DNA from 2 places in the Prevotella sp. FD3004 genome. Region 1 is predicted to be linked to the other one. Evidence: riboswitches for the same ligand, from Rfam matches in the RefSeq annotation. Region 1 holds a riboswitch; the other holds the start of a gene.

Region 1 (6,779 bases):
CAGATGTATTATGGTCTGCGGCTTGGTGTAGCTTTTTCAACAGTCAATTCCGACGATCAGTACCTTAACGGCAGTTCTGCCAAGTCGGGTCTTGACATCGGTGCTGTTGTAGGGCTGCAACTGGGCTACCGCTCACCAGTCTTTTTCGAGACGGGGCTCTCATACATCGAGAAGGGTGGCGACGGCCGCTATCAGGGCGACAAGTTCAGCTACAGTCTCAATTACCTTGAGGTACCTATGGTGTTGAAATACAAGTACGACGTCGATCGTTCGTTCAGCATCCAGCCCTTCCTCGGCGGCTTTATGTCTGTAGGTGTGGGCGGAAAAATCAAGGATTTCGGAATGCGTCAGGCCTTCAGTTCGTTCGACGACGACGCCTTCAAGCGTTTCGACGGCGGTATCCGTGTAGGCTGCGGCATCCAGTACGATTTTCTCTACGCCGAAATGGGCTACGATTTCGGATTAGCCAACATCTCTCACGATTACTTCGACACCTCCCACACTGGAACGCTCTTCACCACCATCGGTGTAAACTTCTGACAGACAATGTTTATTGGGAAAACTCAGGCTTTCATAAGGAAAGGCTCGGATTTTTCGACAACACACGGTTGCTGAGTGCCGTGAATGTTGAAAGTGAGCACGGAGCCCTCGGGGGTTACATCGAGTGAACACGGAGCACCTTCTATCATCGGCAGACTTATGTCGCTGCCAGCGGGAAAACCGCAGCAAACGGGAATGTCATACCCTTGCAGATGGGCTACCAACATCTGTTCTACGCTACCAAAACTAAGGTCGTACCTGATAGAGTTGAACGAGCCGAAGATGATACCCTTCACGTTCTTGAAGTTCAACTGCAGTTGCAACATGTAGAACAAGCGGTCGATGTCATGCAGAGACTCTTCGCATTCTTCGATGAAGAGGATGATGTCCTGATTGTGCGACAACTGGAACTTGGTGCCCGCAATGGCAGCATAGCTGGCAAGGTTGCCCCCGACAAGTATGCCCTCGGCGTGACCATATCGGTTATTAGCATTGGTAGGAATCTGATATTGCGGCAGTTTTCCAAACAACAGGTCACGGATAAGAGCTGTCGACAGGTCTTGATGACTGCCGATGTGAGAAGCCATAGGGCCGTGAATACACATCACGCCCGCACCAGTAAGCGCATAAAGCAATGTGGTGATGTCACCATGGCCGATCAGCCACTTAGGGTGTTGCTGGTAGAACTCAGGAGGAATACGGTTCAACAGATGGATAGAACCGTAGCCGCCACGTGTACAGATAACCGCCTTGATGCGCTCGTTCTCGAATGCCCATCGCAGGTCGGCAGCTCGCTCGTCGGCAGTACCGGCATAGGCTTCAACATTCAGACAGGTGGTATTAGGTCCGATGACAGGGCGAAGGCCCCAATTCTCGATGACAGCCGCAGCATGCAGAATGGTTTCCTCTGCCATCCAATAGGCCGGGGAAATAAGCGCCACTTCATCGCCTTCCTTTAAAAATGGAGGTTGAACATACTCAACATCATGGTATAACACCTCTTTCAGAGATCTTTCAATTGTTTCAGTCATTTCGAATAATTTGTATTTGGCGCAAAGATAGCTATTTATTTCGAGATTTGCAATCGTTTTCTTTAAAAAACGAGTAGGTCATTAACATTTTTTATGCGTCATATAGCGACATACCATATTTATGGTATATGAAATCCCATACTCGGGGGATTGTGGGAATGAAAAGAATGTCGTACCTTTGCACCATCGAATTAAAAGAAAAGTTTTTAGATTAATAATTAATAATAAATAATAAGGTAAGGATTATGAGTAAGATTGCAAAACAGCTGACCGAGCTCGTCGGCAACACCCCACTTTTGGAGCTCAACAAGTATTCACAGGCTAAGGGACTTGAGACACCCGTGATAGCCAAAGTAGAGTTTTTCAACCCCGGCGGTAGCGTAAAGGACCGTATAGCACTGGCCATGATTGAGGATGCAGAAGAGAGAGGGCTGCTGAAGCCTGGCGCCACCATCATCGAGCCAACAAGTGGAAATACGGGTGTAGGACTGGCACTGGTATCAGCCGTCAAGGGCTACCGACTAATCCTTACCATGCCTGAGACCATGAGTGTGGAGCGTCGTAATCTGGTAAAGGCTTACGGTGCTGAAGTACGCCTCACCTCTGGAAAAGACGGTATGCCAGGTGCCATCCGTGCCGCTGAGGAGCTGCGTGACTCTATCCCTGGAGCCGTGATTCTGCAGCAGTTTGAGAATGCCGCAAACCCCGCTAAGCACTATGCAACAACAGGGCCTGAGATTTGGCGCGACACCGACGGACAGGTAGATATCTTCATCGGCGGAGTAGGTACTGGTGGCACAATCAGCGGTACTGGTAAGTACCTGAAGGAACAGAACCCCAACGTAAAAGTGATAGCCGTAGAGCCAAAGGCCTCACCCGTACTGAACGGCGGTCAGAGCGGTCCTCACAAGATTCAGGGTATCGGTGCAGGCTTCGTGCCCAAGACTTACGATGCCGAGGTAATCGATGAGGTGTTTGACGTAGAGAACGATGACGCCATCCGTACCGGTCGTGAGATAGCTCAGCAGGAGGGTCTGCTGGTAGGTATCAGCGCTGGTGCTGCTCTCTATGCAGCCACAGAGATTGCCAAGCGTCCGGAGAACAAGGGTAAGAAAATTGTGGTGTTGCTGCCCGATACCGGCGAGCGCTACCTGTCGACGGTGCTCTACGCCTTTGAGGACTATCCCTTGTAAATATCCTCTATCACAAGGGCGCTCAGCGTAAAGCCGAAGACGGCGGTGATGTGAACCACAGAGCCGTTTACTTGAGCCTTCGTAGGACATTGTTCTGTGGTATGGCCCAGATTGGTCAGGAGCTCATCGCTGTAGACACACTGGAACTTGCGCTTGGGAAACTGCTGTTTCGACTTGAACTTCTTTCTCAGCGCACGTGCCAGTGGATCGCCCTGAACTTTCCAGAATTCAGTCACTTTGATGCGGGTAGGATCCATCTTCAGCGCCGCCCCCATCGATGAGTATAGCTTTGCTTTTGTCTGACAAGCCGTCAGAATGAGCAAAGCTTTATCTTTCAATGAGTCGATGGCATCGATAATATAGTCATAGTCATCAAGGCTGAACTCTTCAACCGTCTCTTGCGTGAAAAACTTCTGCAGCGCCGTAATCTCAGCCTCAGGGTTGATGGTGAGTAGACGCTCCTTCAACACCTCAACCTTTGGCAGTCCGACAGTCTGGGTGGTAGCCATCAGCTGGCGGTTGATATTAGTGGAACACACACAGTCGCTATCTACGATGGTCAGCTGGTGGATACCGCTGCGCACAAGTCCCTCTGCACACCACGAACCGACACCACCGACACCGAACACGATTACGCGTTTCCGCGCAATACGCTCCATTGCGTCAGGGCCCAGAAGCAGTTCCGAGCGGCTGAAATTATCATGGTAAAGCCCCATCATTCAGTTACATTTATTAATGACAATACTAAATTACGGGTGCAAATTTAGTTAAAATCCACCGGTATTCATTCTTTTATCCGAAGGATTTAATAAGTTTTAATTAAGCCTTGTGGTTATAGTATCTGATAAGGAGAGCTACACCAAGGAAACTCAATAGGAACTCAAGGGCCACAATACCAATGTACGTCATAACAATAAAGTTTAAAGCAACACGACATCTGCCGTGCTTTGACGACAAACCGAGCGTGTTGTGGTTATCCACTAAAAGTTACTTGCGCGTCACACCCTTACATCGAGAGCATTCAGCATATAACCGAAAAAGGCTGGTCTTCAGACTTTCCTCCACTCTCAAGCGCCTTCTCACCCAAGTGGGCAATGGCATATATTGCTTAAGAGCCATAATGGAGTTCACTGCTGCGGGACAGTCGGAGATTCACACTCACATTCCCAATTAATCGCGGCTAAGCGAACCTTTACGGGCAACGCATCTCTGTATTGCGCTACAAAGATACGACTATTTTCTGAAACCCGATGTTTTTTCTGAAAAAATCACACGCGGATAACGTTTTTTATACGTCGACGGTACCCGAATACCTAGAAATGATTAATCTGTTTTTGAGCATATTAGGCGGGCGAAGTGCTTAAAACACCGCGTTTTAGGTATTGTGGAATCCAAGGATTCGCCGTACCTTTGCAGCCGGATAAATGATAGTAAAAATGACGAGAACAACAAAGACTATTCCTACAGAGATGAAGGTGCTGATGAACCACATCTACGAACTCAATAAAGGCGTGCGCCAGATGGTGCTGTTCACATGTAACAAGCGCTACGGCGAGCAAGCCGTTTCTCGCTTGGAGAGCCAAGGCATTCCTTATGTGCTTCAGCCTGCCGGACAGAAGAACCTGAACGTCTATTTCGGGCGCCGCGAGTGCCTGGATGCCATCCGACTCATCGTCACCCGTCCGCTCAACCAGCTCACGCCCGAGGAAGACTTCATTCTCGGTGCCATGCTGGGCTATGACATCTGCGCCCAGTGTGAGCGATACTGCAAGCGTAAGGGTGAATGCAAGTGTGAGGGCGACTGCATCAATAAGAATTAAGTTACATATATAATATAAACAGTAGAATGAATACAACAATTGTTATCTTTGGTTCCTCAACAGGAACATGTGAGGCTATCGCAGAAAAGATTGCCTCGAAACTGGGCTGCGAGGCCGTAAACGTACAGGACCTTACAGCCGACATCGTCAACAACAACCAGAACCTGATTCTCGGTACATCCACATGGGGCGCCGGAGAGCTACAGGACGACTGGTACGACGGTCTGAAGACCCTTCAGAATGCCGACCTTAGCGGTAAGACTATCGCTTTCTTCGGCTGTGGCGACTGCTCTTCCTACAGCGACACTTTCGTAGGCGGCATGGGAGAGCTTTACAATGGCATTAAATCGAGCGGTGCCCACTTCATCGGCAGTGTCGACACCGACGGATATACCTTTGATGACTCCGAAGCCGTAATCGACGGTAAGTTCATCGGCCTGCCCCTCGACGACATCAACGAGGACGACAAGACCGACAACCGCATCGACGCCTGGCTGGCCGCCATCTCTCCCGCACTTTAGTTTAAAATGAGTTCATAAAGTATTTGTTTAGTTTGATTAGAGGGCTTGCCGTGAGGTAAGCCCTTTATGCAGGACATTTTATTTTTTCTAAATTATCATAGATATGAAAACAACCAACTATCGTGGCATCATAGGATTCACCGTCCTGTATGCCGTAACATCATTCGCGTGTGCATTCACAGGTTTCATTCACCCCTGGTGCTGGATCGTGGCTTTCCCGGCCCTCGCCGCCCTTCTTGGCGCCTACTCTTACTGCGAGGTGGCCGTCAGATGGCGTAAGTTCGGCGTAGGCACGCTGCTGTCTGTAGTGCTTGGAGGCTTTCTGCTGGCTATGGGCGAGTGCGACCTTACTCAGTCCGGACTGATGGTCGTGGCGGGTATCGTTTCCGACGGCGTACGTCTGTCGCTCGGCAACGATGACATCCAGTCGCTCCGTTTCTCCTACCCCATTCTCTCTGTCGGACTTATCGCATGGATCATGAAGTTGTGGACCGATACGGAGTGGTATATCCAAGGTGCAACCGAAGAGCTCAATGCGGCCTATGCTCAGGGGCTTGAGCAGCTTTCAGGCGTATGGGGCCTGGCTCTCGCAATAGCCGCCACCGCCATTGCAGCCTATTTAGGCGTCAGAATCCGCCTGCGCCTGGTATAGCTTTGCCACAAGGGCACCACTGATATTGTGCCACACGCTGAACACTGCGCCTGGTATCGTGGCAAGCGGATAGGCTGCGAAATGAAGCACCGCCAGCGACGATGCCAGGCCGCTGTTCTGCATACCCACCTCGACACTCAGTGCCACGCATTTGGGCCTTTGCAGATGCAATAGCCGTCCCACGAGGTAGCCGATGGAGAGCCCCAGCAGATTATGAGCCACGACGACCAGCACCACCAGCAGCCCGCCGACGAGAAGGCGCTCGGCATTGTGCGACACGATGACACCAACCACCAGCGCAATCACCACCGACGAGAAGGCAGGCAGATAGGGCGTCACGGCCTTGGTGAGCTGAGGCAGATAGCGCTGGCACAACAGACCCACGACGATAGGAGCAATCACCACATAGACAATGCTCAGAAGCATGCCCATGGTGTCAACCCCGACCATCGTTCCAGCCATCAGCCACACCAGCAGAGGCGTCATGACGGGTGCCAGCAGTGTTGATACGGCCGTCATACCAACCGAGAGCGCCAAGTCGCCCTTGGCCAGATAGGTGATGACGTTCGAAGCCGTGCCACCAGGACAGCAGCCCACAAGAATCACGCCCAGTGCCAGCTCTTCCGGCAGCGAGAACAGCCATGTCAGCGCAAAGGCAAGCAGAGGCATCACCGTAAACTGCGCCAGGCATCCCGTCAGAATATCCTTCGGTCGGCTCAGCACAATCCTGAAATCGCGGGGCGAAAGCGTCAGACCCATGCCGAACATAATGACTCCCAACATGGGATTGATGGCCCACGTACTAATCCACGCAAACGACGACGGCACCAGCAACGACAAAGCAGCAACCGCCAGCACCATCAAGCCCATCCAGCGGGCTATGAAATCACACACCTTCTTCATCATAACGGCGGCAAAGATAGTCATTTTCCTGCCCATTCCCGCTATTTCTGCGAGAAAAATCCCGATTCTGCAGAAAAAAATACGGAGAGTCCCAAGGCTGAGACTCCCCGCAGGTCCTC
Region 2 (6,779 bases), on a different contig from region 1:
CCGAAAGAAGTATACGAGCCAAAGCCGTTCTTATAGATATCAAGCGTCACGTTCTCTGTTTTTTGTCCGTGTCCGGATATCCTTGTGTCACTCGTCACGCAGATTAGGTTTTGTGTAGGCTGATCGGTGATGATGTTGATGACACCAGCTATGGCATCGCTACCATAAAGGGATGATGCCGCACCATCAAGCACCTCAATACGTTTCACCCTCGCCATGTTGATGCGGTTCAGGTCTACATTGTTCGAAATGTCGCCGTTCAGTTTCTGTCCGTTGATAAGGATGAGAATATACTTATTGCCCAGACCGTTGAGACGCAGAAACGAGCCCATACTGCTGGGTGCCATCGACACCTGAGGCATCATTCGCGTCAACGCCCCGTCGAAGGTGCTAATACCTTGCTCTTTAATTTCTTGAGCCGATAGCACATGAACTGGCGTGGCCGTGCTCTTCAGTCGCTGGTGATGCCCAGAACCTGTCACCACTACAGGGTTCAGGTTATAAGCACGATCTACCACAGAGGAGTCCTTACGATCCATCTTGTGGATTTGGGAAAAAGCGGCACTCCCCGAAAGGAGTGCCACCAATAGAGATAAAAGTTTCTTATTCATTACGTGTATTCAGAAAAAGAGAGTCTGATTATTCTTCTGGAGCTGTTGTTGGAGTTGACAGTGCAGCCTCCGTACCCAACTTGGCAATAGCCTCGCGAGTGTGGCTCATCCACAATTTACGAACAGCACTACGCTCTGCCAATCCAGGGATATACTCCTCACCACTCTTATACTTCTTCCAACAAGCCTCGGTGTAGTTGGTCTCGTAAGCCTCGGTAGCGATACCAGCGGCATTAAACATACTATACCAGCTCTCGTCGTCCTCATCATCAGCCATATCGTTGTGAGCATGGTCACCTGCGATTGACATCAGCGGATAGAGCTGGGCCTTCTTGGCATCGTTGGCAGTATAGTTCATCGTAACGGTTACATCGCCAACTGCGATATCGAACTTACCACCAGCCACGTGCTCAAGCACATTGTCTACGTATGTATCCTCCATATCAACGGTGCCCACATAATAGTTGGTGTTGATGGCACGCAGATAATTCTCAAGCTGCAAGTAGCGCACGTTACCACCATAGTAGTCGTAACCCTCAGGATTACCATGACCCATAAAAGCAACGATGCCCTGAGCCACAGCAGCCTTCACATCGGCTTCATTGTTCAGCGTAGTTGCCAAAATCTGAGCATCGCTCTCCTCAGCCATCAGCGGAGTTCCAACAACCACATTCAAATCAAGACTCTTCATGTACTCATCCGTGAAGTCGCCATTGCGGTTGTTCATGAAGTCCTTTACGTAAGAGTCGCGAACACGACGGTACTCCTCGCCTGGGATGACCTGCAACGACTGAACAACAACCTGCTGATAGCCTGCCAGACCGATTGCGGTGAGCCAGTGCTCAGGATCGTAATAATCCTTAGGATCAACATTTTCACCGGCACGGGCGTTGTTGATACAGATGGCTGAAGAGAAGGAGAGATATACATCCCATCCTGAGAAGTTTGCTTTGTAATCTTCAACAACTTTGTCGAAGGTGTCGTAGGCCTGCTCCCAGGTAGAACCGAAGGCTACTAGCAGAATCACCTTGTTACTGCTTTTCTGAGTCTTTACGGTCTCGTTGACAGCCTGTTGATACTTCTCGTAATTCGACTGCGTCTTGTTGTCGTCGTCATCGTTACAAGCGGTGAACGTTGCGCTGGCAACGAAAGCCATCATGGCCAGCATCAAAAACTTAATCTTGTTCATTGTTGTTTGAATTAAAGTTTGAATTATATTTGTTTGTAAGTTTCTTGCCTTCATTGAAACGGACTGTAAGCGAGGCATACATCGTTCTGCCTGACGTTGTAGTACCCAGATGCAATCCGTGGGGCACACGATCTACATAGTCAAGAATATTGTCCATACCAGCTTCTATGCGCACGTGTTTACCAATCTGATGACTGGTTGAAATACGCCACAACTGATACCCCTTGCCATTGCCGTCTATCTGATAGTAGCGTTTGCTCGACATACGTCCGTAAAGTCCGATACCAAGCTGATAGCGCTTCGAGAAGTCGTGATTCCAAGTGGCATAGACATTTGCTTTATGATGCGCCATTCCATCGATAGTCACTTTATTCATTACATCATTTTCAGAGTCATATTGATTGGCCTTGGTATCAAGGTAGCTATATGAACCTCCAACAGTAAAATGACGTCCCTGATAACGCATGGTGAAATCAACGCCACAGGTCTGAGCATCTTCCATATTCTGATACTGACGCACACGGATGGGGTCGTATTTCATAATCAACTCACCAGGAGCCTCTTTTGTCGGAATAGTGACGAGCGTAATCATATCGTTCACTTTATTATAATAGGGAGCAATGGTCAGGGTCAGATATCCTACAGTATATTCAGCACTCACTCCGAAGTAGTTCGACGTCTGTGCCTTCAAATCTTCATTACCCAGATAGAGATACACACCGTTCATATTCTTGATATACTGATAGTGCAGTTCTTTGGGTGTCGGCGTCTTGTAACCCTGGCTCCATGTAGTACGAAGGCGCAGGTCGCCGAGTTTCAGCATAGCGGAAACTTTGGGTGTGAGACGAGTACCAAAGCCTTCATTCCGCGTGAGTCGTAAACCAGCTGTGATATAGAGCGGGTTGAGAATCTCCAGTTCATCCTGCACGTAGACGGCTTGTGTATTATCCGTAGCCTTACCACCAGCCACTCGCATGGGGGCCTTCAACCAGTCATAACGATACTCTAATCCTGCACTCAGACGCTGTTCATAAGGCAACTCAAAAACACCTTTCAGTTGTACATTTGTCAGTCGCTGATCACTCTGCAACTCTTTGTCGCCAGGGAAATATGGGAAATAGTTGGTAAATCGGCCATTCACGTAACCATCCGTCAGCGTGGTGTCGGTATAGGCATAGTGATAGGCATGCTTCTTCCAATCTACATCAAGAGTGATATAATCTGTAGCATTCTCAGCTTGCGAGCGATTGAATATCGAGTGTAATTTCCATTTTCCTCCTACCGAAGCCGATGCGTTGTTATACTGCAAATCCCATGTCTTCACATCAACCCCTGGATGATGACCACAGGGGCGATAGATTCGCTTCCAATAAATGCTTCCATCAGCATAGAGTTCTATCTGAGGTGTCAACTGATAAGTCAGTCTCTCTGCAATCTGCCAGTTGGTGTGACGGTTCACCGTCTTGTTTCTTGAGTCGGTGATATGGTATTCAGTCTGTGAGGGAGCCTCCTCACTGGTATTCTGCCATCCGTCGGAGTGCTGAAGCTGGAAATTTGTGTAACTCGAGAGTTTCCCGAAATTCAAGGCAAAGCCATCGTGCTGACGAATATCGCCATAGTTCCCTACCCTTGTGGTATTCTCGAACATCAATCCTTTCTCGCGATGTTTACGCGTAATGATATTTATCACACCCGCGATGGCATCGCTACCATAGAGCGCACTCGATGCGCCTTTTACAATCTCAATCTTCTCAATGTTATGCGGATCAATGAGAGCTAGATCGTTCTCGCCTCCATTATCACCATAAAGTCGATGACCATCTATCAGAATCAGTACATATGAGTTTCCCAAGCCGTTCATCTGTAAGTGCGACCCCATATCGTTCTCGCTGAAATCAAACGAGGCCGTGAGGCCCGAAAGAATATCCTCTATTGAGCGACCCGCATATTGTTGAAGCTGACGATGGCTGATCACCTCTGTTTGTACGGGTGCGTCTTTTAACAGGTGCTGTGTACCAGTACCCGTCACCACCACTTCCTGTACGCTGTCCTGGCGCCAGATGTCTGTCTGAGCATACACCCCAATGGCCAATAGCCAGAAGCTAACAGCTAATATTATTCTCATCATTCTGTCTTTCCACACCCCTAACTCCTGAAAGGTGCGTATCATCAAATTTTCAGGCAGGTCTTCTGACTTTCCCCAATCTGTCTTACCTTCCCGAACTTAAGTTCAGTGGCATTATACAGACAAATCTTTCAAAGGGAGATTACAGCTGCAGGTACAGTTCCGGACTCTCACCGGATTCCCTTACATCAGGCGGCATCAGCCACCAAATTGCCTCATTTTTGGGGCAAAGGTACGAAAAAAAACGAGACTCACAAACTTTGAGTCTCATTTTTTTAATAAATATGTGTATAACTTGCTAACACGTTCTTGATTCTGAGCACTGGTGTTGACACTGGTTCACCTTTTGCATTATAAACCTGCACCACTGACTTTGGTATCTCGCCTAAGAACTGGCTATAATGGAACTCATGCCCATGATATATCTTGCCATCGAGGGTAAACTGACGATAGCCAAGCGATAATTTGCGGTCTTGCTGACGAGATGTAATCACATATGGCAACACGCCACACATAGGATAGTCGCCACTGTCTGTTAATATTTTATCACACAAATACATCATTCCACCACACTCGGCAACAATTTTACCGCCATGCTCGGCAAAATCTTTGATGGCCTTACGGGCAGCCTCATTACGTGACAACGCTTCAGCATGTTTCTCTGGATACCCTCCTGGCAGATAGAGCAAATCGATATTCTCTAATTGCGGCACTTCCGTTTCAGGATCAAACGTCGATACGCTTTCAAAGCCGTCAAGTTTTTCTTGGTAAACGAAACTAAATGATTCGTTATTTTGAGCCATCAGAACTCGTCCTCTTTTTAAGAAATCCGTATATATAGTTTCATCCTCACCAGATGAATCAGGCACAAGTTTTAAAAGTGCCTTCCAATCCACATGTTCCTCTAATAATTGTATCAAGGTGTCACTTTCTGCTTTTTCAGAGAAGTCGAGACCCAAATATCTGGAGTTCAGTTCTAATGACGACTGATTGGGCAGATAACCATAACAATATGTACCTAAATCACTACACACCTGCTTCAGCATCTCATAGTGTCGCACTGAGCCGACCTTATTAAATAATACGCCTGCAATATTGACATCTTCCTTAAAATTCATAAAACCAGATAGCAAGGCGGCTGTAGAATAGGCTGCCGACTTGGCGTCGACAACCAGAACAATAGGCAGACCTATCACGCTCGCAATCTCTGCTGACGAACCAAGATCGCGATCATAGCCATCGAATAGTCCCATCATACCCTCGACGACATTGATATCGGCATCGGCTCCATAATGGTTATAAAGTGCCTTAACGTGAGCTTTCGAGGCCATGAAAGTGTCAAGATTGATACTCTTACGCCCGCAGGCCATGTCATGGAATTTCGTATCGATATAATCAGGACCACACTTAAAGGGCTGCACTTTGTAGCCTTTTTTTGTCAGCAACGTCATTAGTCCTCTGGCAAAGGTCGTCTTACCTGAGCCACTACTGGTTGCCGCTATCATGAATCCAGGTTTCATTGGTTCTAAGTTTTTATTTCTGATGCAAAAATAAGCATAAAAAATGGGACTCACAAACTTTAAGTCCCATTTTTGTTATTTACCAATATTAAACCTTAATCCCACATTCAGATTAAACCCTAATGGTTTGTCTTGATAGAATGTCGGCACAACGCTGTGGTTATCAAAATGATAGGTAAGCCCCGGCTCAGCATAAATGCTCAATATGCGGTCTGCCTTATACTCCACACCTACGCCACAAGTAAGTGATACCTGAAGAGGACGGATGCTCACATCCTCAGTATGCTCTGGCTCCTTTTGGCCATTTACCACCGTTTGCGAGGTCTGACTGCCCTTCACCATCTTCTCGACGATACCACCAGCAGAGGCATAAACACCCAGACGCTTGCTACTGAGCAGCTGATAGTTCACCCCCACAGGCACACCCACATACGAGAGCTTTTGATTGATGTCGTAGCTATAACCATTGGTTTTGCGAGTGATGTCTGACGAGAGATAACTATACATCAGTCCGCTCTCTACGCTCCAGCGATTGCTGAGTTGATAGCGCACAGACACGCCAAACCTGACAGGCTGATGGTGGTCTATATGCTCGTCAATAGCCGTTTGTTGCTCCAGAAGCACCCCATAGACCTCTTCAAATTCTTTCTCATTAGTACCATATGTATTTGCAGCCCGCATCTGTGGAGTTATGGCATTAGCGCTAATACTACCCGACATTGAATTAGACATATATACCTGAGCCGTCAAGCGATGTTCATACGAACGATTCGGTTGGCGAAAATCTTTCGAGAAGATACTACGCTGAGGTTCCAACTTGGGCTTCTCAACCTTTGTTGGCTCACCATTATGAGCAGAAGTCTCGTCAGCAACAGGTTCCTGCTTTTCTACCGTAGCAGGTTCCCCATACGTTTCTTGCGCCGTTATAGGCATATTTCCATCCGTTTGCGACTCTACAGCCACTGCCGCCATTCTGGTCTTTACCGAGGTTATAAGCTTTTCAACCACCGTTTTATCTGACGTCTGTTGGTCTGTAGGATTTTGAACAGACTTCTGTATCATAGGTATCGTCGTTTCCACCTTTGCCGTCTGAGACAATTCACGGGTGGACTCCGTCTTAAACAAGTGCCATCCAAAGCCCACCATCAGCAATACGACTGCTGCCGCAGCTAGTCGCTTGGGCCACATTACAACAGCCTTTGCCTTCCTATTAGCCGCTAAGGCTTTCTCAAGTTCAGCCCACGACACCTCAGGAGCTGGCTGTCTGTAGTCGGCCAACTTCTGCTGTATTTCCTTTTTTGTTTGTTCTTTCATCGCGGTTGCTGTTTTGAGTT

Evidence for each region. Region 1 has a riboswitch for cobalamin ahead of T325_RS05750 (tRNA threonylcarbamoyladenosine dehydratase). Riboswitches for the same ligand answer to the same signal wherever they lie in the genome.
Region 2: it holds a riboswitch for cobalamin, as region 1 does, so the genes downstream of both, T325_RS05390 (TonB-dependent receptor plug domain-containing protein) here and T325_RS05750 (tRNA threonylcarbamoyladenosine dehydratase) in region 1, are expected to answer to the same signal.

Annotation. Positions count from the first base shown of each region.
Region 1 is NZ_JQKR01000014.1:37,163-43,941, forward strand. It holds gene T325_RS05735 (porin family protein) at 1-540, shown strand, start outside; gene T325_RS05740 (S66 peptidase family protein) at 564-1,571, opposite strand; gene cysK (cysteine synthase A) at 1,817-2,764, shown strand; gene T325_RS05750 (tRNA threonylcarbamoyladenosine dehydratase) at 2,752-3,480, opposite strand; cobalamin riboswitch at 3,787-3,973, opposite strand; gene T325_RS05755 (DUF2023 family protein) at 4,201-4,584, shown strand; gene fldA (flavodoxin FldA) at 4,611-5,105, shown strand; gene T325_RS05765 (MptD family putative ECF transporter S component) at 5,209-5,757, shown strand; gene T325_RS05770 (bile acid:sodium symporter family protein) at 5,725-6,660, opposite strand.
Region 2 is NZ_JQKR01000013.1:168,127-174,905, forward strand. It holds gene T325_RS05380 (TonB-dependent receptor plug domain-containing protein) at 1-611, opposite strand, end outside; gene T325_RS05385 (sirohydrochlorin cobaltochelatase) at 640-1,800, opposite strand; gene T325_RS05390 (TonB-dependent receptor plug domain-containing protein) at 1,787-3,928, opposite strand; cobalamin riboswitch at 3,963-4,150, opposite strand; gene T325_RS05395 (cobyrinate a,c-diamide synthase) at 4,201-5,445, opposite strand; gene T325_RS05400 (porin family protein) at 5,521-6,759, opposite strand; gene T325_RS05405 (RNA polymerase sigma factor) at 6,756-6,779, opposite strand, start outside.